2 regions of the Streptomyces sp. NPDC055025 genome follow, and region 2 is predicted to be linked to the other one. Evidence: predicted binding sites of a transcription regulator. Region 2 holds the regulator's gene; the other holds the start of a gene.

Region 1 (6,204 bases), on a different contig from region 2:
CAGATGGTCAGGGCGACCGCCGCCCCGGCCCAGGGACCGATGCCTCGCAGCAGTTCGGTGCGCACGGGCCGGACGGACCGCAGGCGTGCGGGGACGCGGTCCTCCCGGGTGTCCGGGGCGGCGTGACCGCGCGGGACGCGGGAGGTGTCGAGGGCGCTCATCGAGTGGCCTCCTGGGCGGTCCCGGAAGCGCCGGCCCCGGACGCGGCTGCGGAAGCGCCGGCCTCTGACGCGGATCCGGACACGGTCCCGGCCGGGGGTCCGGCCGGGGGTCCGGCCGTAATCCCTGACGCGGATCCCGCCGCGGCACGCCGCGCCCGGATCGCCCGTACCGCCGCCGTGTAGCCGCGCTCGATCGGGTTGTCGCCGGGCTCGCCCGTCCCGTCCCCCAGCGCGGTCAGCTCCGCCGTCGTACCGCGGAACGCGATCCGCCCCGATTCCAGCAGCACCACCTCCGAGCAGGCAGCCGCGACATCCTCCACGAGATGGGTGGAGACGATCACGGTGGAGTCGGCGCCCACGTCCCGGAGCAGTTCCCTGAACTCGACGCGCTGTTCCGGATCGAGTCCGGCGGTCGGCTCGTCGAGCAGCAGAAGACCGGGCTCGTTGACGATCGCCTGGGCGATTCCGACCCGGCGCACCATGCCTCCCGACAGGGTCTTCACCTTGGCGTCGATACGGTCCATCAGCCCCACCCGGTCGACCGCGCGCCGCACGGCCCCGGGCACCTGGGGCGCGGGCATCTCCTTGAGCCAGGCCACGTACGAGACGAACTCGCGGACCGTGAAGCCCGGGTAGTAGCCGAATTGCTGCGGGAGATAGCCGAGCCGCCGCCGTACCGCCGCGCGGGGCCCGTGCTCGGACACATCCCGGCCCAGCAGCTCCACCTGCCCCGCGGCGGGTGCGGCGACCGTCGCCAGCACCCTGATCAGGGAGGTCTTGCCCGCGCCGTTCGGACCGAGCAGTCCGTGCACGCCGATGCCCAGGCCGAGATCGACCGCGTCCAGGGCGACCGTCCTGCGGTGTCTGACGGTCAGCCCCCGTACCGCTACCGTGTCCGTCGCTTCCACGCCTGTTCCCCTCTCACTTCTGTCATTTCCATGGCGTCTGTCACTGCCATGGCGCTTCTCCGCTGTGCCTTCGCCGTGCCTCTGCCGTGCCTCTGCCGTGTTCCCGCCGTCTGTTTCCTGTGGTGTTCGCCCGTCCTCACGCGCGCCCCGGGGCACCGAGGGACGGGCGGTCGAAGGACCGCCGCCGCAGGACCAGCAATCCGGCGCACACCACGGCGCCGGCGGCCCAGCCCCCCTGCGCCTCGGCCCCGGCGAGACAGCGCGTCAGATACGCGGACAGCTCGGCCACCGGGAACGGCCCGACCTCCGCGCCGCCGTCCCGGCGCGCCGTCGCCAGCAGCGATCCGGCGATCGCCGCCCCCCACGCCGCCCCCACCGCCCCGGCCGCCGTGCGGCAGCCCACATAGGAGCCGAGCACCAGCGTGGCCAGCGTCAGCGCCAGGGCCGGCAGCAGCCAGGCCGCCGCGCCCGGCACCTCCATCGAGGGCACCGGGGACACCGAGGGCATCGAGGGCACCGAGGGCACCGAGGGCGCCGGGGACGCCGAGGACGGCAGCAGCACTCCAGCCAGGGTCAGCAGGGGCAGGCTCATGGCCAGGACCGCCGTCGTACGGGTCAGGAGCAGCCGCAGTCCGCCGCCGGGGGTGGACGCGCCGATCTCGTACATCGGGTCCGCGTGTTCCCCGTACGACACCGCCACCCCGGCCAGCGGCAGCAGCGGTGCCAGCGCCAGCAGGAGGGGGCGCGCCCCCGCGAAACCGGCTCCGTACGCCAGCGCGACCGCGCCTGCGGCCACCAGCACCACGGCCACCAGCCAGGAGCCGCGCAGCGCGGGCCCCGCGGCCCACAGGACACGGGCCGTCAGCCCGATCCGCGCGGCGGGCGGCGCGGACCTCACCGCCGCCGCCAGCACCGCTTCCCGTACACCGGCGAGCACCGGCCCCGCGGCCCCCCGCCGCACCGCCGCCGACACCAGGACGGCGCACGCGCCGCATGACTCGATGTGCTTCTCCAGCGACCAGGCGTCGGGTTCCGGTGCCGAACCCGTGGCATACCGGACGGCCAGCGCGTCGTCCACATGCCAGGCGCTTGTGCCGGGCTCGCCGCCATGCCCGCCGCCGCGTTTCCGGCCGTGGTTCCCGCCGTGCTTCCCGTCGTACTTCCCGTCGTGCTTCCCGATGGAATTCATGCCGTGCCTTCCGTGGGCGTGATCCGGTCCAGTGCGGCTCGTAGCTCCCTGCGGGCGCGCGTCGCACGGGACTTGACCGTGCCTTCCGGTATGCCGAGGAGCTGAGCGGTCTCGCGGGTGGTCAGTCCGTCGACGACCGTGGCGCGCAGCACCTCGCGCAGTTCGGGGGAGATCCGGTCGAGCGCGGTGCCGACGTCTCCGTACTCCAGTCCCGCCAGCACCCGCTCCTCGGCGGAGGGCGCGAGGGGGCGTGGCTCGTACGGCGGCTCCGCCCGGTCCCCTCGCCCGGCCCGTGCCTGTGCGCGCTGGGCGTCGACCAGACGCCGCGCGGCGATCACCCACAGCCAGCCGCCCGCCTCGCCGCCGTGATGGGCCGCGGCCGAGCGCCATACGGTCACGAAGGTGTCCTGGAGGACCTCCCTCACGGTCTCGGGGTCCTGACACCGCCGCGTCAGCCGGGCCAGCAGCCAGCCGGCGTGCCGGTCGTACAGCAGGGCCAGCGCTTCCGCGTCCCCTCCGGCGACGGCACGCAGCAGCGCGCCGTCGTCGCGGTCACCCTCCACGGGGCGGAACAGTCTCACGCCTCTCTATCGCCGGCACCGGCGCCGGCGGTTCACGGCCCGCCGGAACCGGATCGCGCGGGGAGGGATCCGCGGGTGAGGGGCCTGCGGGTGAGGGCCTGCGGGGAGGTCAGGAAGGGAGGGGTACGGCCGCGACGACGCGCTGGAGGGCGGGTACGGGCTCGGCGTCGGAGATCGCGACCTCGTGGTCCGCGTGGTTGATGGCGTAGACGAAGGCGTCGGGGGCGGGCCGGTCGAACATCACGCGCGGGAGCCGCTCCAGGCCGGACGCGTCGAGGGCCCGGCGCAGTTCGGTGAGTTCGGCGGGGCGCAGCTGACCCGAGCCGGTCGCACGGCCGGAGGACAGGACGGTGTACGCCCCGTCGTTGTTCACCTTGACACTGTCGTGACGGCCCGCGATGCCGCCGGACCTGGTGACGATGACGAGGGTCGCGTCGGGCGACGGGGAGGGGGAGCGGGCGGGCGTGCCCGACGCGGGAGGAGATGTGGGCGGTGCCGTGGACACCGACGCGGAGGGGGGCGCGGGGACCGTCGGGGCGGCCTGGCCGGTCGTAGCGGCAGGCGGGGTGTCCGCACGGTCCGTACCGTTCCCGCCGCATCCCACGAGCAGCAGAGCCGGCACCGCCGCCGTCAGCAGCGTGCCCGCCAGGACCCGTCCTGTCCGTCGCGATCCCAGTCGCAGCCGCATCTGGCCAACTCCCCGTCCGCCGCCCGTATCCCGGCCCCCCGGCGCCGAGCATGCCGAGGGTGTCCCTCCCGGCAAGCTCTGCCCCGTCGCGCGGCCCATCACGCACGCGCGGGCTTCCGCGCACGCGCGGCGACGGGCGATGGCCGCACTGACAGCCGAGGGTCGACGGGGCCGGGAAGCTGTGGCCGTCCCGGCGCGTTGAGCGCACACCACCCTTCGTCGGAGGCCGTTTCCCTGGGGTGGCAGGGCGATCGCTCAGAGCGAACGCGGCCGGGGGAACATCCTGGGACTCACAAGCATTGAGTCGGTATAGCTCAACTTGACTGCCGAAGGGGAGATCATGGCTGCCATGTCCACACCGCTCACGCTTCCCGTGCTGCCGCTCGACGACGAGGTCGTGCTGCCCGGCATGGTGGTGCCTCTCGACCTGTCCGACACCGAGGTCCGAGCCGCGGTGGAGGCCGCTCAGGCCGCCGCGCGCGCCGGCGACGGTGGTACGGGCAAGCCGAAGGTGCTGCTCGTGCCGCGCATCGACGGGGCCTACGCCGGGATCGGTGTGCTGGGGACCGTCGAGCAGGTCGGCCGGCTCTCCGACGGAGATCCCGGCGCGCTGATCCGCGGCCGTGGCCGTGTGAGGATCGGCGCCGGTACGACCGGGCCCGGCGCGGCCCTCTGGATCGAGGGCGTGAGTGTCGACGAAATCGTCCCCGACCCGCTGCCCGGCTCGGTCACCGAGCTGGTCAAGGAGTACAAGGCGCTCGCCACCGACTGGCTGAAGAAGCGTGGCGCCTGGCAGGTGGTGGACCGCGTCCAGCAGATCGAAGAGGTGTCCACCCTCGCCGACAATTCCGGTTACTCCCCCTTCCTCTCCACCGCCCAGAAGGTCGAGCTGCTGGAGACCACCGACCCGGTGGCCCGGCTGAAGCTCGCCACCGAGCAGCTCCGTCACCACCTCGCCGAGCAGGATGTCGCCGAGTCCATCGCCAAGGACGTCCAGGAGGGTGTCGACAAGCAGCAGCGCGAGTTCCTGCTCCGGCGCCAGCTCGACGCCGTACGCAAGGAACTGCGCGAGCTGAACGGCGAGGGCGACGAGGACGAGTCCGGCGACTACCGGACCCGTGTCGAGGCGGCCGATCTCCCCGAGAAGGTGCGGGAAGCCGCGCTCAAGGAGGTCGACAAGCTGGAGCGCGCCTCCGATCAGAGCCCCGAGGGCTCCTGGATCCGCACCTGGCTGGACACGGTGCTGGAGCTGCCCTGGAACGAGCGCACGGAGGACGAGTACGACATCCGGGGCGCGCAGACGGTCCTCGACGCCGAGCACGCGGGCCTGGAGGACGTGAAGGAACGGATCACCGAGTATCTGGCCGTGCGCAAGCGGCGCGCGGACCGCGGTCTCGGCGTGGTCGGCGGCCGTCGCGGCGGCGCCGTGCTGGCCCTGGTCGGACCGCCCGGGGTCGGCAAGACCTCGCTCGGCGAGAGCGTGGCGCACGCGATGGGCCGGAAGTTCGTCCGGGTCGCGCTCGGCGGCGTACGGGACGAGGCGGAGATCCGCGGCCACCGGCGTACCTACGTCGGCGCGCTGCCCGGCCGTATCGTCCGGGCGATCAAGGAGGCCGGTTCGATGAACCCGGTCGTCCTGCTCGACGAGATCGACAAGGTCGGCTCCGACTACCGCGGCGATCCGGCCGCGGCGCTGCTCGAAGTCCTGGACCCGGCGCAGAACCACACCTTCCGCGATCACTATCTGGAGGTCGAACTCGACCTGTCCGACGTGGTGTTCCTCGCCACGGCGAACGTCCTGGAGGCCATCCCGGAGGCGCTGCTCGACCGTATGGAGCTGGTCAGGCTCGACGGCTACACGGAGGACGAGAAGATCGTCATCGCCAGGGACCATCTGCTGCCCAGGCAGCTGGAGCGCGCGGGTCTGGAGCCCGGTGAGGTCACGCTGGCGGACGAGGCGCTGCGCAAGCTGGCGGGGGAGTACACCCGGGAGGCCGGCGTGCGGAATCTGGAGCGCGCGATCGCCAGGCTGCTGCGGAAGGTCGCGGCCGAGCACGAGCTGGGCGACCGCGAGCTGCCGTTCACCCTCGGCGCCGGCGATCTGCGCGGGCTGATCGGCCGGCCGCACCATGTGCCCGAGTCCGCGCAGGACCCGGCGGAGCGGCGTACGGCGGTGCCGGGCGTGGCGACGGGTCTCGCGGTGACCGGCGCGGGCGGTGACGTCCTCTATGTGGAGGCGTCGCTGGCCGACCCGGAGACGGGCGGATCGGGGCTGACCCTCACCGGACAGCTCGGTGACGTGATGAAGGAGTCGGCGCAGATCGCGCTCTCCTTCCTCCGCTCGCGCGGCGCGGAGCTGGAGCTGCCGGTGGCCGATCTCAAGGACCGGGGCGTGCACATCCACTTCCCGGCGGGCGCGGTCCCGAAGGACGGACCGAGCGCGGGCATCACGATGACGACGGCACTCGCCTCGCTGCTGAGCGGGCGCCTGGTCCGTACGGACGTCGCCATGACGGGCGAGGTCTCGCTGACCGGTCGTGTGCTGCCCATCGGCGGCCTCAAGCAGAAGCTGCTGGCGGCCCACCGCGCGGGCATCACGACGGTCGTGATCCCCAAGCGCAACGAGCCCGACCTCGACGACGTCCCGGCCGAGATCCTCGACAAGCTCGACGTCCAC
Region 2 (6,204 bases):
ACTTCGCCCCGGCCACCATCGCACCGAGGTCCAGCGAAACCAGCCGCTTGTTCTTGAGCGATTCCGGCACGTCGCCCTTGACGATCCGCTGCGCGAGCCCCTCGACCACGGCGGTCTTGCCGACGCCGGGCTCACCGATCAGCACCGGATTGTTCTTCGTACGGCGTGACAGCACCTGCACCACACGCCGGATCTCCTGGTCCCGGCCGATGACCGGGTCGAGCCTGCCCTCACGGGCCGCGGCGGTGAAATCGGTACCGAACTTCTCCAGGGCCTTGTACTGGCCCTCCGGGTCGGGTGTGGTCACCCGGCGCCCTCCCCTTGCCTTCTCGAACGCGTCCAGCAACTTCTTCGCATCGGCGCCCCGCTGGTCGAGCACCTCCCCCGCCTGTCCGCCCTTGGCCGCGACACCGATGAGCAGATGCTCGGTGGAGAGATACTCGTCCCCGAGTTCCTTGGCCCGCCGGGCCGCGTCCGCGATGACGGCGAGCGTCTCGCGGTTGGGCTGCGGAGGCGCGACGGTGGATCCGGTCACGCTGGGCAGCGCGGCGAGCACCCGCTCGGCACCGGAGCGTACCGCCACCTGGTCCGCCCCCACGGCGGCCAGCAGATCGGTGACGTTCTCGTTGTCCTGGCCTTCGAGCAGCGCGAGCAGCAGATGTGCGGGGGTCAGATCGGGATGTCCGGCCGCCACGGCGCGGTTGGTGGCGGCGTTGATCGCGTCCCGGCTCTTGTTGGTCAGCTCGGCGTCCACGTGCCCACTCTCCTCCTTGCACGTCCTGCGCAGATCGTGACTTCGACTGCGACTTTGACTGAAGCAACATGCGCAAAGTTGAGTCTATTTCACTCAAGCCTGAACCGGGAGTCCGGCCCCCCAAGGGTTTCACCCCCGTCAGGCCTAGGCTTCCGGTATGTCCATCGACGTACGCGATCCCAGCGCCGATTTTCTCGCGTTCTGGCGCGAGCAGCATGTGTGCACCCTGACCACCCTCCGCCCGGACGGCACCCCGCATGTGGTGCCGGTGGGCGTGACGTACGACCCGGAGGCCGGGCTGGCGCGGATCATCACCAACAAACACAGCACCAAGGTCGCCAATGTCCTGGCGGCGGGGCCGGAGGGCGCGCGGGTGGCGGTGTGCCAGGTCAAGCGCGGCCACTGGGCGACGCTGGAGGGCCGCGCCGCGGTCCGTACGGAGCCGGAGCTGGTGGCGGACGCGGTGAGCCGCTACGCGGAGCGGTACGGACGCACTCCCGCGCCCAATCCGGACCGCGTCGTCATCGAGATCGCCCTGGACCGGGCGCTCGGCCGCGTGTGAGAGCGCGTAAGCCGTGACACGTGGGCGCGGGCAGCAAGCCCTGACCACCGGACGGCCGCCTCCCGACCGGACGGGCCGCATGCCGTACCGGACGGCCGCCTCCCGACCGGACGGCCGCATGCCGTACCCGACGGCCGCGTCCCTACCGAACGCGGACAGCACAACGGCGCCATCGTGTTTCAGGTCCACGATGGCGCCGTTGTGTGGGGGAAGCGCCGGAGCGATTTACAACGACGGGGGAATCGCTCAGGCGCTGCGGGGGGTGGCGATGGTGGTCTTGGGTTCGACCAGTTGGTGGTCCCGTTGGTCGAGGTTCACGAAGATCATGTCGTATCGGATGGCACACCGGACCGGCTGCGGAGCCCCCCGCGGCCTCCGAAGGCAGCGGTAGGCACGGACGTCCTCGTCCTCCTCGCGTACGACGACGATCGGCTCTCCGAACAGGGTGACCATCAGCGAGTCGCCACGGTGAGGAATTGCCGTGACAAGATCGATGAAGTGCCACCCCGACCGGTAGGCCGAGGCCATCTCGCGCCGGAAGACCCGGTCGTCCGGCGGGACGGTCACGCGCTCGGGTCGGCCGATGCGGGGACCCGGCCGATATGCGCCGGCGCCACGTCCGAACCGGGGCCCTTCGGAGCGATGTCCCAGCTGATGTCACCCGACTCCAGAACCTGGACACTCTGGACGGTGGATCCGGCAGGCGTGAAGTCCCAGCTGATGTCCCCCCCGACAGCCAGCGCGCCATAGGCCAGAGCCGCAGAGAAAGCAGTGGCAACCACCGCGCGAAGCATTCTCTTGTACATAGTCGGCTTCGTCCTCACTTGATGGATTCCTCTCCCCCGCCATGTAGACGATGTCTCACCCGGGCACGTCAACACCACCGGGACGAGGCATCATGTTCTTGTATGTTCAGGACCCTGGGGGGTGGAGATTTGCCCGCGAACGACTCAAAAACGACACATCCCCATGCCGTCACCGATATGTGTGATGACGGCAGACGGCTTTACGCCAGTGCGCTGCGCTCCGGACGCATCGCCCGGAGCGAGGCGGCGGGGACTCCATGCCTCATGGAGTTCGCACTTCTGCACCCCGATCCGGACGACGCCGACTGGCTTCGCCCTGTTCCACCGTCCGCGGCGCTCGCCAAGCGCCTCCATCCGATCGAGCGGGAGATCCAGGAACGCCGGCACTTCGCCGTCGAACTGACCGACTCTTTCGAGCCGTTCATGACGATCAGCGCCCAGGACCCGCCGACCACCCACGCGATCACGGTTCTGGAGGGGCTGAGCCGTATCAACGCGGCGCTCGACCTCTCCACCGCCGAGTGCCGTACGGAAGTACTGACAGTGCAGCCCGGCGGCGGACGCAGTGAACACGCGCTGGCCGAAGCCCTGGAGCGAGGCCGCGACGTGGTCGACCGCGGCATCAGTCTGCGCACGCTGTACCAGCACACCGTCCGGCACAGCCAGGGCACGCTCGCGTACGCGGAGCGGCTGGCGGAGGGCAAGGTCGAGATCCGGACCTTGGAAGAACTCATCGAACGTCTGATCATCTTCGACCGCACGGTCGCCTACATACCCGCGCGCTCCGACCGGCAGATCGCGCTGGAACTGCGTCACCCCGGGCTCGTCGACTATCTGGCGCAGGTCTTCGAACAGCTCTGGCGGCGCGCCACGCCCCTGACGGAGCAGGTCGCCTACGAGCCCACGCCGGACGGCATCACGGGCATCCAGCGGTCCATAGCGAAGCTGCTGGTCGAGGGATACGTGGACGAGGCCATCGCGCGCCGGCTGGGGATGAACGTACGGACCTGCCGCGCGCACATCGCCAAGCTCGCCACGACCCTCGGCAGTGGCAGTCGCGCACAACTCGGCTATCTGGTGGCGCAGTCGGGAATCCTGGACCACGAGGAGAGCTGAGGACACGCGGGGGCGCCCGCGGGGGCGCGGGGGGCACTGAGAGGTGCTGTGCGCCCCGTACGCGGGCGCACGGCGAGGAAGCGGAAAAGGAACCCCCACCCGATGGGTGAGGGCCCTCCACAAGGCTCCACACGACTTCCGACCGCCGAGCCCTTCACGAGCCCTCCGTAGACCCTCCGCGCCCGCGCGCCCGAAGCCGCGCAAGCCGTCGGCCCGTCGATCCGTCGATCCGTCGGCCCGTCGGTCCGAAGTAGCTCAGTCCGTCGGTCGCTTGGGGCGCCAGACCACCAGCGCGCTCGCCTGCTGCACATCCTGATACGGCACCAGATCCCGCCGGTACGAGGCGTGCACCTGTGCCTCGCGCTGCCGCATCGCCGCCGCCGCGCCGTCCACCGCGGCCGACAGCTCGGCGACCCGGGCCTGGAGCGCCGCGACCTCGTTCTCCAGTTCGATGATCCGCTTGATACCGGCGAGATTGATCCCCTCGTCCTGCGACAACTGCTGCACCTGACGGAGCAGTTCGATGTCACGGGCCGAGTAACGGCGGCCACGGCCCGCTGTGCGGTCCGGGCAGACCAGACCGAGACGGTCGTACTGTCTGAGGGTCTGCGGATGCAGTCCGGAGAGCTGGGCCGCCACCGAGATGACGTACACCGGCGTCTCCTCGGTGAGCTGGTACGGATTGCGCCGCCGACCGTCCATGTCCGCCCTGTCCGCACCGTTCACGGGACTCACGCTCCCTTCGCCGCCTGGAACAGCTCCGCCCGCGGATCCTCGTCCGCGGTCGCCTTGCGGTAGGCCTCCAGCGCGTCACGTGCCTCTGCGCCGAGATCCCTGGGCACCACGACCTCGACCGTGACCAGCAGGTCGCCGCGGGTGCCGTCCTTGCGCACGGCGCCCTTGCCGCGGGCGCGCATCGTCCGGCCGTTGGGCGTGCCGGCGGGCAGCTTCAGGGTGACCGGCGGACCGCCCAGGGTCGGCACCTTCACCTCGCCGCCGAGCGCCGCCTCCGTGAAGGTGACGGGCACGGTGACCGTGAGATTGTCGTCCCTGCGGCCGAAGACCGGGTGGGCGTCCACATGCACGACCACATAGAGATCGCCGCCGGGGCCGCCGCGCTCACCGGGAGCGCCCTTGCCCCGCAGCCGGATCCGCTGGCCGTCGCTGACACCCGCCGGAATCCTGACCTGCATCGTCCGCGAGGACCTGGCGCGCCCGCTGCCCTTGCAGACCTCGCAGGGGTCCTGGGCGATCAGCCCACGGCCCTTGCAGTCCACACACGGATCGGTCAGCGAGAACCCGCCGCCGCTGCCGCGCGAGACCTGTCCGGTGCCCACACAGGTCGGGCAGACCCGCGGGGTGCCGTTCTTGTCGCCCGTGCCCGTACAGGCCTTGCAGGGCGCCTGGCTGGACATCCGCAGCGGGACCGTGGCCCCGTCGACCGCCTCGGTGAAGCTGAGCGTCACCTCGGACTCGATGTCCTGGCCGCGGCGCGGCTGCGTACGCGTGCCCGTACCGCCGCGGTTGAACAGGCCGCCGAAGACATCCCCGAGCCCGCCGCCGAAGCCACCCGCGCCGGCGCCGGGGCCCGGCTGCGTACCTCCCTGGCCGCCGCCGAAGAGATCGCCCAGGTCGAAGTTGAACGAGCCGTTCCCGCCGGCGCCGGGTCCCGGCCGGAACCCGCCGTTGCCGAAGAGGGCGCGCGCCTCGTCGTACTCCTTGCGCCGCTTGGGGTCGCCGAGGATGTCATTCGCCTCGGAGACCTCCTTGAAGCGCTCCTCCGCCTTGGCGTCGCCCTTGTTGGCGTCCGGATGGAACTCGCGGGCGAGCTTGCGGTACGCCTTCTTGATCTCCGCCTCGGTGGCGTCCTTGGGTACCCCGAGAACCTTGTAGTAGTCCTTCTCCACGAAGTCCTTCGTGCTCATTCCCGACGTCCCTCCTCTCCGCCACCCACACCGCTACCGCTGTCCGGCGGTGCGACGCCGTCCGGCACCGCACCGCCGTCCGACACCGCGTCAGCCCTCGTCCGGGCCACCGCTCTCCTTGTCGTTCGCCGACTCCGCCTGCTCGTCGGCGGACTTGGGCTGGGCCCCGGGCTGGGGCTCGGCCACCGCGACCCGGGCGGGCCGGATCGTCCGCTCGCCGAACCGGTACCCAGGCTGGAGGATCGCGACGCACGTCGTCTCCGTGACATCCGGCGCGTACGAGTGCATCAGGGCCTCGTGGACCGTCGGGTCGAAGGGCTCGCCCTCCGTGCCGAACTGCTGGAGGCCCAGCTTCGCGACGACCGTCTCCAGCGACTCGGCCACCGACTTGAAGCCGCCGACCAGTTCCTCGTGGTCCCGCGCCCGGCCGATGTCGTCGAGCACGGGCAGCAGTTCGGTCAGCAGACTCGCCACGGCGATCTCCTTGACCGTGACCCGGTCCCGCTCCACCCGCCTGCGGTAGTTCTGATACTCCGCCTGAAGGCGCTGGAGATCCGCGGTGCGCTCACCGAGCGCCATCCGGACCTGGTCGAGCTGTGCCTTCAGGGCTACTTCCTGTACGTCCCCGGCCGAGGCCGCCGGGCCCGGCCCCTTCACGGAGTCCGGCTCGGCGGCGTTCGGCGTGGCGTCGTCGTGGTTGGCGCCGGAGGGGACGTCGGGCTTCTCGTCGAAGCCCGGGGTCTCCTCGGTCACGCCGCACCGTCCTTCTTGGGCTTCTCGTCGTCCACGATCTCGGCGTCGACGACATCGTCGTCGGCCTGGGTCTGCCCGGCGCCCGCGGCACCGTCGGCACCGCCCGCGGCGGCGCTCGCCTGGGCGTCGGCGTACATCGCCTGGCCGAGCTTCTGGGAGACGGCCGCGAGCTTCTCCGTGGTCGTACGGATCTCCGCGGTGTCCTCGCCCTTGAGCTTCTCCTTCAGCTCGGCGATGGACGCCTCGACCTCGGTCTTGACGTCGCCGGGGACCTTGTCCTCGTTGTCC

Evidence for each region. The regulator HspR, encoded in region 2, represses chaperone genes until heat shock. The targets are predictions, from matches to a motif close to TTGAGNNNNNNNNNCTCAA.
Region 1: the regulator HspR is predicted to act here: its motif matches at 3,827-3,845, upstream of lon (endopeptidase La).

Annotation. Positions count from the first base shown of each region.
Region 1 covers NZ_JBSGVS010000034.1:83,350-89,553, reverse strand. The annotation lists gene ACWGDX_RS21605 (hypothetical protein) at 1-161, opposite strand, end outside; gene ACWGDX_RS21600 (ABC transporter ATP-binding protein) at 158-1,069, opposite strand; gene ACWGDX_RS21595 (zf-HC2 domain-containing protein) at 1,206-2,258, opposite strand; gene ACWGDX_RS21590 (RNA polymerase sigma factor) at 2,255-2,839, opposite strand; gene ACWGDX_RS21585 (hypothetical protein) at 2,949-3,527, opposite strand; gene lon (endopeptidase La) at 3,868-6,204, shown strand, end outside.
Region 2 covers NZ_JBSGVS010000025.1:90,693-96,896, reverse strand. The annotation lists partial or broken gene clpB (ATP-dependent chaperone ClpB) at 1-754, opposite strand, end outside; gene ACWGDX_RS17545 (pyridoxamine 5'-phosphate oxidase family protein) at 912-1,316, shown strand; gene ACWGDX_RS17540 (Rieske (2Fe-2S) protein) at 1,563-1,883, opposite strand; gene ACWGDX_RS17535 (hypothetical protein) at 1,880-2,098, opposite strand; gene ACWGDX_RS17530 (helix-turn-helix transcriptional regulator) at 2,225-3,238, shown strand; gene ACWGDX_RS17525 (heat shock protein transcriptional repressor HspR) at 3,494-3,940, opposite strand; gene dnaJ (molecular chaperone DnaJ) at 3,970-5,163, opposite strand; gene grpE (nucleotide exchange factor GrpE) at 5,254-5,916, opposite strand; gene dnaK (molecular chaperone DnaK) at 5,913-6,204, opposite strand, start outside.